Regions from separate parts of the Gordonia sp. 852002-50395_SCH5434458 genome, predicted to be linked through region 2. Evidence: riboswitches for the same ligand, from Rfam matches in the RefSeq annotation. Region 2 holds a riboswitch; each other region holds the start of a gene.
The links. A riboswitch is a leader RNA that binds a small molecule or an ion and turns the genes downstream of it on or off. The one in region 2 is predicted to bind S-adenosylmethionine.

Region 1 (4,248 bases), on a different contig from region 2:
TCCGACTGGTGTGGAACTGATCTGGCCGAGGAACTTGGTGCCCTCGACGTGCTTCTCGTCGTACTTCAGGCTCAGTACCGGACCGAAGAACAGTTCGACCTTGCCGTTGGCCAGACCCAGGAAGATGGGCGCCGTGTCGTTAAAATACTGGACGGTCCAGGGCTTCTTGCCGATCTTGGCGCAGTCGTCGACGTGCGAGCTCAGCAGTGTCTGAAAGGTCGATCCGGGAGTGGTCGCGATGGTGTAACCGCACACATCGGTGATGGTCGAGACCTTCTGCAGGTCAACGCGTTTCGAGCCGAGGAAGCCCTGTCCGTCGTTGAGGTAGGTCGAGAAGTCGAGGACTTTCTCACGTTCGGCTGTGACTCCGAAGTTCGCCTGTCCTACTTGGTATTTCCCGTTCTGGACGCCGGGGATGATCGAGGCGAATGTTCCGTACTCGACGTTCCAGTTGACACCGAGGACCTTGCCGATCGCGTCACGCAAATCGAGATCGAGTCCGACGTTCTTGTCGTCGACCACACCACCGTGCGGCAGGTTCGACGTCCCGGGTGTCTGCGTGGTGCCGACGGTCAGGGTTCCTGCAGAGCGCACGCTCTCAGGCAGTTCGGCGCTGATTGCGTCGTCCTTTGCGATCTTGCTGGTGATGTCCTGTGTCGGAACGGCCGACGCCTCTGCAGAGTTCGCTGTGTCGTCCGACGACGAGCCACAGCCACTCAACACGATACTGCCGACCACTGCGCCGGACGCCAACATAGCGAGGATACGTGGGCGGTTCTTCATCGTTCTGGTCCCCTTGTCTGAATTCTTCTGTGTAGTAACTGGTTACGGCACGCAGAGGTGACCATCGTGCACATTCGCACGGGTACTCTCATAGCACCGCGGAGAGAAACGCTTTCGTGCGCTCGTGCTGCGGGTCGTCGAGAATCTCTGCGGGAACCCCGGATTCGACGATGCGCCCGCCGTCGAGGAAGATCGCCTGGTCGGCAACTTCACGTGCGAACCCGATCTCGTGCGTGACAATCACCATGGTCATGCCGCTGCGTGCGAGATCGCGGATCACGGCCAAAACCTCGCCGACGAGTTCAGGATCGAGCGCGCTTGTCGGTTCGTCGAACAGCATGAGGCGCGGCTTGAGCGCCAAGGCTCGGGCAATGGCGACACGTTGCTGCTGACCGCCGGAGAGCTGGCGTGGGTAGGCACTTTCGCGTCCAGCCATGCCGACACGTTCGAGCAGATCGCCGGCTCGTGCGACAGCTTCGCCGCGCGGGATACCCGCAGCCAACCGTCCTTCGATCACGTTCTGCTGCACGGTCATATGCCCGAAGAGGTTGAACTGCTGGAAGACCATCCCGATGGTGGCGCGCTGACGCGCGATCTCACGATGGGACAGTTCGTGCAGCTTTCCCGACGACGGCCGGTATCCGATGATCTCGCCGCCGACCTCGACGAACCCGCTGTCGGGCTTCTCGAGGTGATTGATACAGCGCAGTAGCGTCGACTTGCCGGAGCCCGACGGTCCGAGCAGCACGGTTACAGTGCCACGCGGGACGTCGACGTCGATGCCGTCGAGGACTTTGTGGAGTCCGAAACTCTTGCGCAGTCCTCGGATTCGGACGAGAGGTAGCGTCTCGTCGTAGGTGTGATTGTCATGCCCGGCCGTGGTGTACCCGCGGCGCGTGGTCGAAAAGCTCACGCGCCCACCGCACCTTCGTTACGACGATCAAACCTGCGAAGGTCGGTACGCACTCGCCCGAACAGCGGCAAGTTCTCACGGACCGTCGTCCAGAAGCCTTGTTGCGGTCGGCGATTGCCACGCGAGTAGTGACGTTCGACGAAGTACTGCCCTACCGAGAGCACACTGGTGACGATGATGTACCAGATGGTCGCGACCAACAGCAGAGGCAGGATCAGGTAGTTCTGCTGGTAGATCAGCTGTACGGAGTAGAGCAGGTCTTGGACGGCGATCACACTGACGATCGACGTCGCCTTGAGCAGACCGATGAGCAGATTGCCCGACGCCGGGACGATCGCCGGCATGGCCTGCGGCAGGATGATTCGACGGAAGATGCGATACCGACTGAGCCCCAACGCTTCTGCGGCCTCCGCCTGACCGCGGTCGACGGAGAGGATGCCCCCGCGCACGATCTCGGCAGCGAAGGCCGCGACGTCCAGGGTCAGTGCGACGAACGCTGCCAGCACGCCCGAGAACAGGTGCGCCGTATCGGCTTTGACGAACTCCGGACCGAACGGAATCCCTAGTGACAGTTGCGGATACAGCGAGGCCAGCTCGTACCAGAAGAGCAACTGGACAAGCGGCGGAATAGATCGGATCAACCAGACGTAGCCTGCGCTCAGCGTCGACAAGATGGGATTCGACGACAAGCGCATCACGGCGAGCAGAATCCCCAATGCGAAGCCGCACACCATGACTGACGCAGTCAGCCACAAAGTCAAGCCGAGGCCGCGCAGAACTGATGCGTGGAAGAAGTAGTCGCCGACCACATCCCACTGGAACCGCGGATTGGTGATCAGCGTGTGCACCAGCATTGCCGCAAGCACGAGAACCACGGCGCTACTCACCCACTGGCCGGGCTTGCGCGCCTTGACCAGCTTGGCCGAAAGCAGTTCTGCGTCACGCGGTTCGCTGGTCAGCGGACGCGACTGCGCAGCGGAAAGTTCAGCGGTCACAGGTATCGGTCTTCAATCCTCGATGTCGTTGTTACGGCAGCGGCGAGCGCCTGCTTCCGTCGGGTTGTCACCTGGAGCACCCCACCACGACGGAGGGTTGCCGGCCAGCAAGCCAGGGCTGGGCGCTGACACTCATAACCGACGCCAGGTTAGTGCCAGGTCGACGCCGCGCCGAGGGTATGAATCTGCGCGATTCTTAGGGTCGCGAAGTGGACGGTCGGATTGTTCGCGAAGGCGTCGCCCCTGTGCCCCGCGGTGGAACACATATCGTGGGCACAACGCCGACACGAGGAGAGCCTTATGACCGAGCTATTCGAGATCACCCGCTTGATCCAGGCCGAGCCGTCGGCGATCTTTGAGCTTCTGACCACGCCAGAAGGTCACGTCGCCATCGACAGCTCAGGCATGCTGCAAAGTGCGGAAGGGTCGACGGTCGGCGCGGTGGGCGATGAGTTTGTCGTCCACATGGATCGCGAATCGCTCAACGACCTTCCGATGGGTAAGTACGACGTGAGGGTGATCATCACGGGCTACGAGCAGAACCGGTGGGTCGAATGGACGATCATCGGCACCGTCCGACCGCCCCTCGATCACCGCTACGGATACCGACTCGAACCGACTGACGACGGCACGCTCGTCACGTCGTACTACGACTGGAGCCGCGTGACCCACGAGGACATCAAAGGCCGGTTCCCGATCATTCCCGAGGCCGGGCTACGCGCGACGCTCGGGATTCTGGCGCGGACGGTTGAGAATCAATAGCGTCCCGCCGACGTCGACCTCACTTCAACGACGCGTCGTCGCCCATCACGGCGCCCTCGCGGCGAGGATCGGCCCCGCCGAGCCAGCCGTTGCCTGAGCGCTGTAGTGCGCTGAGCCCGCTGGACTGATCGTCGACCGACACCTGTTCTCCGCGTTCGCGCAATCCCTTGACGAGCGGATCGTCGGCGCCGCCGTTCGCAGTGTTGACCAGCGGGTGCTCGCCGCCGACATTCGACGTCGGGGTGTTGGCCGTACCGAAGTCGATCATCGACACGGCCTGCTGCGGGTTCAGCTTCCAATCCAGCATTCCAACAAGCGTTTTCACGACGAACTGGATGATCACGGAGCCGCCGGGCGAGCCGAGAGCAGCGCTGAGGGTGTCCGGCGCACCGTTGGCTCCCGGCTGCATAACGAGGGTCGGGGCCATCGATGATCGCGGCCGCTTGCCCGGCGAAACCCGGTTGGCGAGAAGCGCTCCCGACTCGTCGCGTGGCTCAGCGGAGAAGTCGGTGAGCTGATTGTTGAGGATGAAGCCGTCGACCATATGGAAGCTGCCGAACGCCGATTCGACGGTCGTCGTCATCGACGCCACGTTGCCGTACTTGTCGGCGACGGTGATGTGGCTGGTTCCGTGTTCTGTGCCGGTGTACGAACCGAGCGGGACCTCACCGAGGTCTCCGGGCTGTGCCTTACCCAGCGACGTGTTCGGTTTGATCAGTGCCGCACGCTGTTTCAGGTAGGTCGGATCCAACATCGTCGCTACACCCTTGCCCGGCAACGGGATGAAGTCGGGAT
Region 2 (4,248 bases):
TGATCGAGCTTGTCGAGATCACGCAGCCCGGCGAGACTCGAACTGCGGCAGCACCTCTGCGCGCACGCGGTGCTCGGTGGCCGAGCCGTCGATCGGCACGATGAGCACGGCGTCGGCGACCTCTGCCGCGTAGATGTCTCGGATCAGTGTGGCCAGGCCGTGCGGGGTGCCGACGTAGCGCACGGTCTCTGCGCGATCCCCCACGGACGTCACCGCCGAGCCGGCAGCCGACACCGAGGCGACAGACGCGCGCGCCGACCCCGGATGCGGTGCGATCGCAACCTCGACAGCCAGTGCTACCGAGAAGTTCGCGGTGTCACGGGTGCCGGCCCGCAGTAGCGAGCGAGTGCGCTGGGCGTCGCGCAGCGTCGAACGTCGCACGACGATCGGCAGTTCGGCGGCACCGGCGTCGCCGACGATCGCAACCCGCAGCGCCGGGCGGCCGATGGTGATGACGCCGGTGTCGGCAGCAAGGAGCTGGTCGGCGAGAACGTCTGTCGGAGAACTCGATTGGATCGTCACGAGTGTGCCTTTCGGTGGTGGATGTCGGGGGCGTCGGCGCTGCGATCGCTCAGGCAGCGCAGCGCGTGGAGCAGGCGGTCGACGTCGTCGGACGAGCTGCCGAGTCCGAAGCTCGCGCGTACGGCGCCGTCGGGATAACCGAGTCGGTCGAGAAGCGGGTGAGCGCAGAACTTTCCGTCGCGCACACCGATGCCGTGTTCCGAACTCAGGTACTCCGCCACCTCGCGCGGGCTATGGCCGTCGACGGTGAAGCCTGCGATGCCGACGCGCTCGAGGCCGTCGTCGAAGACACGAAGGGGGGTGACTCCGTCGATCTCGGCGAGTCCGGCGTCGAGTTGTGCGCACAGGTACGCCTCGTGCGCGCCGATCCACTCGTGTCCGAGATCGGTGATCGCGTCGCATGCGGCAGCAATCGCGATGGCGCCCAACACATTAGGAGATCCCGCTTCGTGACGCGCTGCACCCGTGTGCCACGACACCGACGCGCAACCGGCCTCGACGTCGACGTCTGCCGTTGCACCGCCGCCCGCCAGATACGGCTGCGCGGCGTCGAGCCAGTCGGTGCGTCCGATCAGCACACCCGCGCCGAACGGCGCGTAGAGCTTATGGCCCGAGAAGACGAGGTAGTCGATGCCGTGGCTGACGATCGACACCGGGCGATGCGCGACGAGTTGTGCGGCGTCGACGAGGATTCGGGCGCCGTGCCGGTGCGCAATCGATGCGAGTCGCGAGATCGGGAGGACCTCGCCGGTCACGTTCGACGCCGCGGTCACCGCAAGTAGCGCGGCGGGCTTGGCTGCGAGTTCGCGCTCGACGGCGGCGAGAGTCTCATCGATGGTCGACGCAACTTCGACGATGCGTGTCCACTTGTCTTTGCGTTCGACCCATGGAAGCAGGTTCGCGTGGTGCTCGATGTCGAGAACGACAACGTCGCCAGGCGTCACATGCGCCGCGAGGTTGATCGCGTCGGTGGTGTTGCGAGTGAACACGACGGCGTCGTCGGCGCGACCACGGACAAAGCGTCGAACGGTCTCGCGGCACTCCTCGTAGCGACGCGTCGTGACCTGCGACAGATGTCCCGCGCCGCGGTGCACGCTGGCGTAGGTGCTCAGCGAGTCGGCGACGGCATCAGCCACCGCGCTGAGTGCGGGGGCGCTGGCCGCGTAGTCGAAGTTGGCGTAGCGCACCGTCGTACCGTCGGAAAGCGGCGCGCATTCGGCGGCGCCGACGACGTCGGCGAGTGGGGCGATAGTTGGGGTCTGCGCAGGCGAAACAGCCTTGGCCTGCGAGAACTCGGTGTGCGAACGGGTGACGACAGCAGTCATCGAATAGTCTCCTTGGAATCCACGCTTGCCGTACCCACCCTGGGCACGGCCAGGTCGTCACCCGGAGCACCCCACCGCGGAGGAGGGTTGCCGACCAGCTAGCCGGGGCTTGTCGCTGGCACTCATGACCTGTTCCAAGGATCACCGACGCGACGCTGAGCTGTCAACTTTCACTCAGCGTGCACGAAAGGCGGCCGAGGGTGCGATCGCCGAGCGTGTTATCGAGCCCGATTCTGCGCGCCGGCCGCGCCGGTCTGTGCGCGGTTGCGCTTCCACGCAACCGGTAGCGTGAATCCATGCCAGCTTCGGAGGTCTTCGTCCTGTCCAGGCCGCACGGCACCGTTCGAGCGCGTGGCGCTTCCGCGGGATTCACCGACGCCACCGAGGCTGCCGAGGCGTTGCGTTCCGGGCGCATCGGCGCCGTCACCGGGGCGATCGGGTTCACAGCCGCCGACGACGCCGCGCTGCTGGTTCCCGAAACCATCACGCACAGCGGTTCGGCGATCGTGGGGCAAGCGCCGGAGCCTGCTCACGCCGAGCGCGTCACATTGATTCCCGACGCCGCGACGCATCGGGACCGGGTCGCACGTGCCATCGACGAGATCGACGCGGGGGCGTTGTCGAAGGTCGTGCTCGCGCGCGCCGTCGAATTCGATGTCGAACCTCCCGTCGACCCGGACCGACTTCTCGAAGCCCTGGCGTACGGAAACGCCGAGCACTCTGCGTTTCTCGTCGACCTCAGCGTCGACGAGCACACCGACCCGCGCGCTCGATGGCTCATCGGAGCTAGCCCAGAAGTGTTGCTGCGCAAGCAAGGTCTCGAGGTTACGTGCCGCCCCTACGCGGGATCGGCGGCGCGCTCAGCAGACCCCGACGTCGACCATGCTGCCGGCCGGGTACTGCTCGCCTCGACGAAGGACCGGGCCGAGCACGCGTTCGTCGTCGACCATCTCCGCGACGCGCTCGAGCCGATCTGTCGCGAACTCGACGTGCCCGATCAGCCTTCGCTGGTCTCAACCGGCGAGATGTGGCACCTCGCGACAGCGATTCGCGGCGTGCTGAGCGATCCGACGATCACCGCACTCGACCTCGCACTGCTGCTGAGCCCGAACCCTGCGGTGTGCGGAACACCGGGAGATGTTGCAGCACAGTTCATCTCGAATCACGAGGAGCGTCGTGGATTCTACGCGGGCGCCGTCGGATGGTCGGGCTCCGCGGGCGACGGCGAGTGGATGGTGACGATCCGTTCGCTCGAACTGTCCGACGATCGTCGTCACGTCCACACCTGGGCAGGCGGCGGCATCGTCGCCGGGTCGGAGCCGCAGGCAGAGCTCGACGAGACGTCGGCGAAGCTCGCGACCGTCCTGCGCGCGCTCGGCGTCGTCGAGCTCGGTTGACGTCGGGGTAGTGGGTGCGTGCCCGCGTCGTGGAGCCCACACCCCCGCGCCGAACCACCCGCACTCAGAGCGACGCGGCGAGGGAGTCGGTCAGGATGTCGAGGCCCTGGTGCAGTTCGTCGTCGCTGATCGTCAGCGGCGGGGCGATGCGGAAGATGCCGCCCATGCCGGGTAGCTGGACGATGTTCATGTGCAGTCCGCGCTCGAGGCAGGCTGCAGTCACCTTGGCACCCAACGCATCTGCGGGAGTGCGCGACGCCTTGTCGGTCACGAGTTCGACGCCCTGCAGCAGCCCGCGGCCCCGGACGTCGCCGACAACCTCGACGTCGTCGCGCAGCCCGATCAGCCTCTCGCGCAGAACATCTCCGAGCTTGGCGGCACGCTCGACGAGCCCCTCCCGTTCGATCACGTCGAGCACCGTGAGGGCGACGGTCGCGGCGAGCGGATCCGACGCATGGGTCGTGTAGAAGAGGAATCCTCGCTCGGCACAACGGTCTTCGATCTCCGCACTCGTCACGACGGCTGCCACGGGTAGGCCCGCGCCGAGAGTCTTCGAGAGTGTGAGGATGTCCGGGGCAACTCCGTCGCGCTCGAACGCATACATGGTACCGGTACGGCCGAGTCCGGTCTGCGCCTCGTCGAGGATCAGCAGCATGCCCCGGTCGTCGCACATCTGCCGCAGCCGCGCGAGGTAGCCCTCGGGCAGCTCGATGATGCCACCCGACGACAAGATCGGTTCGACGATGCACGCGGCGAGCGAGCCGTTCGACTGCGTGTCGACGGCCGCGAACCCATACTCCAGTTCGGCTTCCCAGTCGTAGGACCCGTCGGCGTTGCGGAACGGCGAGCGGTAGGCGTTCGGGGTGGGAAGCGTGAAGTTGCCCGGCAGCGTCGGGCCGTAGCCGCGTCGACCCGCCGAGAACGTGGCAGCCGCTGCGCCAGAGGTCATTCCGTGCCACGACCGGTCGAACGAGACGATCTCGTACCGGCCGGTGGCGAGTTTG
Region 3 (4,248 bases), on a different contig from region 2:
GTCGACTTGTCGCGTGTCGACTCCCCCGATGTCGACTGCTCCGATGTTGACTGCTCCGGCGTCGGCTTCTCGGGTGCAGGCTTCTCCGGTGTCGACTCTCCTGGTCCAGGCTTCGGCGCATGCGCGCCGCCGGGAGCCTCAACCGGCTGCGAAGAGCCGCCGAGCGGCGCCTGTGTTTGCAGTGAGCCGCTGCCGGCAGGAGGCGTCGACGCAGCTTCGGTACCGGTCCCGTCACCTGTGCCTGCGCCACCCGAGCCGACAGGATCGTCGACGCCTTGTCGGCCGGAGATTCCCCCGCCGGAGATTCCATCAGTACCCGAGGCACTGCGCGCTTCGGGCCCGCCGAGAGTCTTCGCGGTGTCCACGGCCCCCGGGGCGTCGGCAATCTTCTCCGATGCTGACAGCGCCGCCACCGACGCGGTCTGGCTGGTGGTCGTCGGGGTGCGCAGCGACGCGAGCCGCTCTTCGAACGCGACCAGCGACGGTCGGTACGCGGGTCCGGGAATGCCGGTGACATCGCGGCCGGTCAGTGTGTAGGCCCAGAACTTTCCGAAGTTCACCGGCATCGACGCGATGCTCCTGACAGTGGTCCGCAACGCGTCGACGCCCTGACCCCAGAGCACCGGGTTCCACGTGAACAGCCCCTGTGCCATGTTCTGGAACGTGTAGACGTCGGTGAGCACCCCGCCGTAGCCGAGGTCGGGCAACTGCGGGAACCAACCCATGGCCCACCGGATCGGCGGCTGGAAGTCGGCCAGTGTGATGCCGAGGATGTCCGGGAACTTCCACCGCTTGCTCACGAGGTCGGGCACGGTCCAGCCGAGACCGAGCTTGTCGACGAACTGCTGGGTGAGAACCCATGCCGACGACGGCACGACGAGCTGGCAGGTGTTGACCTCAGCGGTGGTGTCCTGGCAGTCCAACGGCTTGACTCCCCAGGCGTCCCACAGGGCTCCGTTGGTGGCTGGCAGATACATGTAGAGCGGATACAGACCGTGCTTGACCCAGTAGCCCGCGAGGCCGTCGAGGGCCCCGATCGGGTCGTGAAGCGGATCGGGAAGATCGCAGATCGGATCGCCCGTGAAGCACACGGTGGTCACCGGAATCCCGCCGAAGTCGTCGACGTCGCGTCCGCCTGCCATGGTCAGTCCGGGGATCACGCCGATCAGGACGCGTTCGATGCCCTGTCCGTAGAGAGTTCCCGCTTGCCGCGGATCGGAGTAGAGCAGTCCGGACACGCCGGTCGATGAGATCTCGTAGCCAGACGTGTTGCCGGTGCCGATATCTGTGAGTACGTCGCCGCCGATTCCTGCGCCCTGCGAGTACCCGACGATCACGACGGGTTTGCCATCACACTGCGCCTGATAATTCGCCACAGTCGACATCGTTGCCGCGACGCCCTGCGACTGACTGTCGTCGAATCCGAAGGCACCCAACGGCCAGATCGACGCCGGATACTCGACGCGCTCGACGGTGTAGCCGGCATATTGGGGTTGGCGCGTGACGCCGTCGAGCAGATGTCCCTGGGGGTCCCACGTACCACCGACGAAGACGAGTGCGCCGTTGCCGCAATTGTCGGCGGTCTCGGCCCGCGCGACACCCGCGCCGGAGGTTTGACCTATGGCGAGGAGAACCGCTGCGACTGCGGCGAGTCCGAGTGTGCTCGCCGCAGTGATCGATCGCCGGAAACCGAAGTGACCACCCATGCGTTCTCCACCAATCCGGACGATCTGTACCGCGTCGCCGCGAGTCGTCGGCGTTCCGCTCCGGCCGAGTTACTCGCGAATGTTCGGATCGTAGAATTTCGTGACCCACGCCACAGCAGAATCCGACGGTCGAACAGCGAACCGACGACGATGGACGCCAAATTCGACTGTTCGGACTACACGAGAGACCCTCAATCGCGGCCTTTTCGACGCCCGCACGCAATGTCGCCGCAGCGATGCCTTGTCCACCCCAAGAACCAGGCTGCGTCGGAGGGTTCTCACTTCATTTCGGCCGTGTTATATCCTTGACGCCAGGTCATGAGTATCAGCGCAAAGCCCCGGCTCGCTGATCGGCAACCCTCCAACCGCGGTGGGGTGCTCCGGGTGATGACCGGGTTGTGGGACCCCGTTCTGCGACGATCCTTCGTCGATGATGGTTTCGGGTCCCCAGCAAGCGCGGGTCCGAAGGTCGGACCCCAACAGGGTCGTCGTGCCCTGCCGACCGTAGAAAGTGATGCGTATTCAATGTCTGACGTCGACGTCGACCAGAATCCAGCCGACAACTGGAGTTTCGAGACCAAGCAGATTCACGCAGGCCAGACAGCCGACGCGGCGACCAACGCCCGCGCTCTGCCGATCTACCAGACCACGTCGTACACGTTCAACGACACCACCCATGCCGCGAATCTGTTCGGCCTCGCCGAGCCAGGCAACATCTACACGCGCCTGATGAATCCGACACAGGATGTCGTCGAGCAGCGTCTCGCCGCTCTCGAGGGCGGTGTCGCGGCGCTGCTCGTCGCGTCGGGTCAGGCTGCGGAGACATACTCGATCCTCAACATCGTCGAGAACGGCGGGCACGTCGTGTCGAGTCCGCGCCTCTACGGCGGAACGTACAACCTCTTCCACTACACGCTGCCCAAGCTCGGCATCGAGGTCACGTTCGTCGAGGATCCGGAAGATCTCGACTCGTGGCAGGCCGCGGTGCGCGACAACACGCGCGCGTTCTACGGCGAGTCGATCTCCAACCCGAACAACGAGATCCTCGACATCGAGGGCATCTCGGAGGTTGCACATCGCAACGGCGTGCCGCTCATCGTCGACAACACCGTCGCCACCCCGTATCTGCTCAACCCGCTCGCGCATGGCGCCGACATCGTCGTGCACTCGGCCACCAAGTACATCGGTGGGCACGGCACCGCGATCGGCGGCGTGATCATCGACGGCGGCACCTTCGACTGGCGTGTACAGCGCGACGGCAAAGACCTCTTCCCCGGTTTCACCACGCCCGACCCGAGCTACCACGGTGCGGTCTTCGCCGATCTCGGCGCTCCCGCGTACGCACTCAAGGCACGTGTGCAGTTGCTCCGCGACACCGGCGCAGCCATCTCGCCGTTCAACGCGTTCCTGCTCGCACAGGGTCTCGAGACCTTGAGCCTGCGCGTCGAGCGTCACGTCGCCAACGCGCAGCGCGTCGCCGAGTACCTCAACGACAACCCGCAGGTCGAGGAGGTCTACTACGCCGGACTGTCGTCGTCGCCCTGGTACAAGCGCGGCCAGGAGCTCGCACCGAAGGGGCAGGGCGCTGTCATCGGGTTCGAGATCGCAGGCGGCGTCGACGCGGGCAAGCGGTTCGTCGAGGCGCTCACACTGCACAGCCACGTCGCCAACATCGGTGATGTGCGCTCACTGGTGATCCACCCCGCATCGACCACCCACAGCCAGCTGACCCCCGAGGAGCAACTCGCCGCGGGTGTCACCCCCGGCCTCGTCCGCCTCGCGGTGGGCATCGAGGGAATCGACGACATCCTCGCTGACCTCGACCGGGGTTTCGAAGCAGCCAAGTAGACAACGCAGAGCAAGGAGCGAGGACACCTGTGTCGGTGAGCATCGACCCGCAGACGGATACAGAGCAACGGCCGGACTGGGAGAACGCCCCGGACGGCCAGATGCTCAGCGCCCGTCTCGGGTCGATCTCACTCGACAACGGTGAGCAGATCGACGACGTGACCCTCGCCTTTCAGCGGTGGGGAAAACTGTCGCCTGCTCGCGACAACGTCATCCTCACGCTGCACGCCCTGACCGGCGATTCACACGTGACCGGACCCGCCGATGCTGCTCATCCCTCCCCCGGCTGGTGGGACGGTCTGATCGGTCCCGGCGCGGCAGTCGACACCGACGAATGGTGCGTCATCTCGGCAAACGTGCTCGGCGGATGCCGTGGATCGACCGGGCCCGCATCGCTGGACCCCACCGGCCGACCGTGGGGTTCGAGCTTCCCGCAACTCACCGTGCTCGATCAGGTCCGCGCCGAAGTCGCACTGATGGATCATCTGGGCATCGAGAGCATCGGCGCGGTTGTGGGCGGCTCGATGGGCGGCGCACGCGCACTCGAGTGGATCATCGAGTACCCCGAACGGGTTCGAAGCGCACTCGTGCTCGCCGTCGGCGCTCGTGCGACGGCCGACCAGATCGGTACGCAGACAACGCAAATCGCAGCCATCACGTCCGATCCGGCGTGGCACGGCGGCGATTATCACGG

Region 1: it holds a riboswitch for S-adenosylmethionine, as region 2 does, so the genes downstream of both, A5785_RS22135 (amino acid ABC transporter permease) here and A5785_RS15740 (aminotransferase class V-fold PLP-dependent enzyme) in region 2, are expected to answer to the same signal.
Region 3: it holds a riboswitch for S-adenosylmethionine, as region 2 does, so the genes downstream of both, A5785_RS07430 (bifunctional o-acetylhomoserine/o-acetylserine sulfhydrylase) here and A5785_RS15740 (aminotransferase class V-fold PLP-dependent enzyme) in region 2, are expected to answer to the same signal.

Annotation. Positions count from the first base shown of each region.
Region 1 covers NZ_LZTC01000103.1:2,207-6,454, reverse strand. Annotated here, with positions in the region: gene A5785_RS22145 (transporter substrate-binding domain-containing protein) at 1-783, opposite strand, end outside; gene A5785_RS22140 (amino acid ABC transporter ATP-binding protein) at 872-1,612, opposite strand; gene A5785_RS22135 (amino acid ABC transporter permease) at 1,693-2,691, opposite strand; SAM riboswitch class IV at 2,714-2,831, opposite strand; gene A5785_RS22130 (hypothetical protein) at 2,992-3,453, shown strand; gene A5785_RS22125 (gamma-glutamyltransferase family protein) at 3,473-4,248, opposite strand, start outside.
Region 2 covers NZ_LZTC01000067.1:62,292-66,539, reverse strand. Annotated here, with positions in the region: gene A5785_RS15745 (hypothetical protein) at 19-522, opposite strand; gene A5785_RS15740 (aminotransferase class V-fold PLP-dependent enzyme) at 519-1,847, opposite strand; SAM riboswitch class IV at 1,864-1,977, opposite strand; gene A5785_RS15735 (isochorismate synthase) at 2,144-3,244, shown strand; gene A5785_RS15730 (aspartate aminotransferase family protein) at 3,309-4,248, opposite strand, start outside.
Region 3 covers NZ_LZTC01000035.1:214,544-218,791, reverse strand. Annotated here, with positions in the region: gene A5785_RS07435 (cutinase family protein) at 1-1,706, opposite strand, end outside; SAM riboswitch class IV at 2,021-2,169, shown strand; gene A5785_RS07430 (bifunctional o-acetylhomoserine/o-acetylserine sulfhydrylase) at 2,232-3,554, shown strand; gene metX (homoserine O-acetyltransferase MetX) at 3,584-4,248, shown strand, end outside.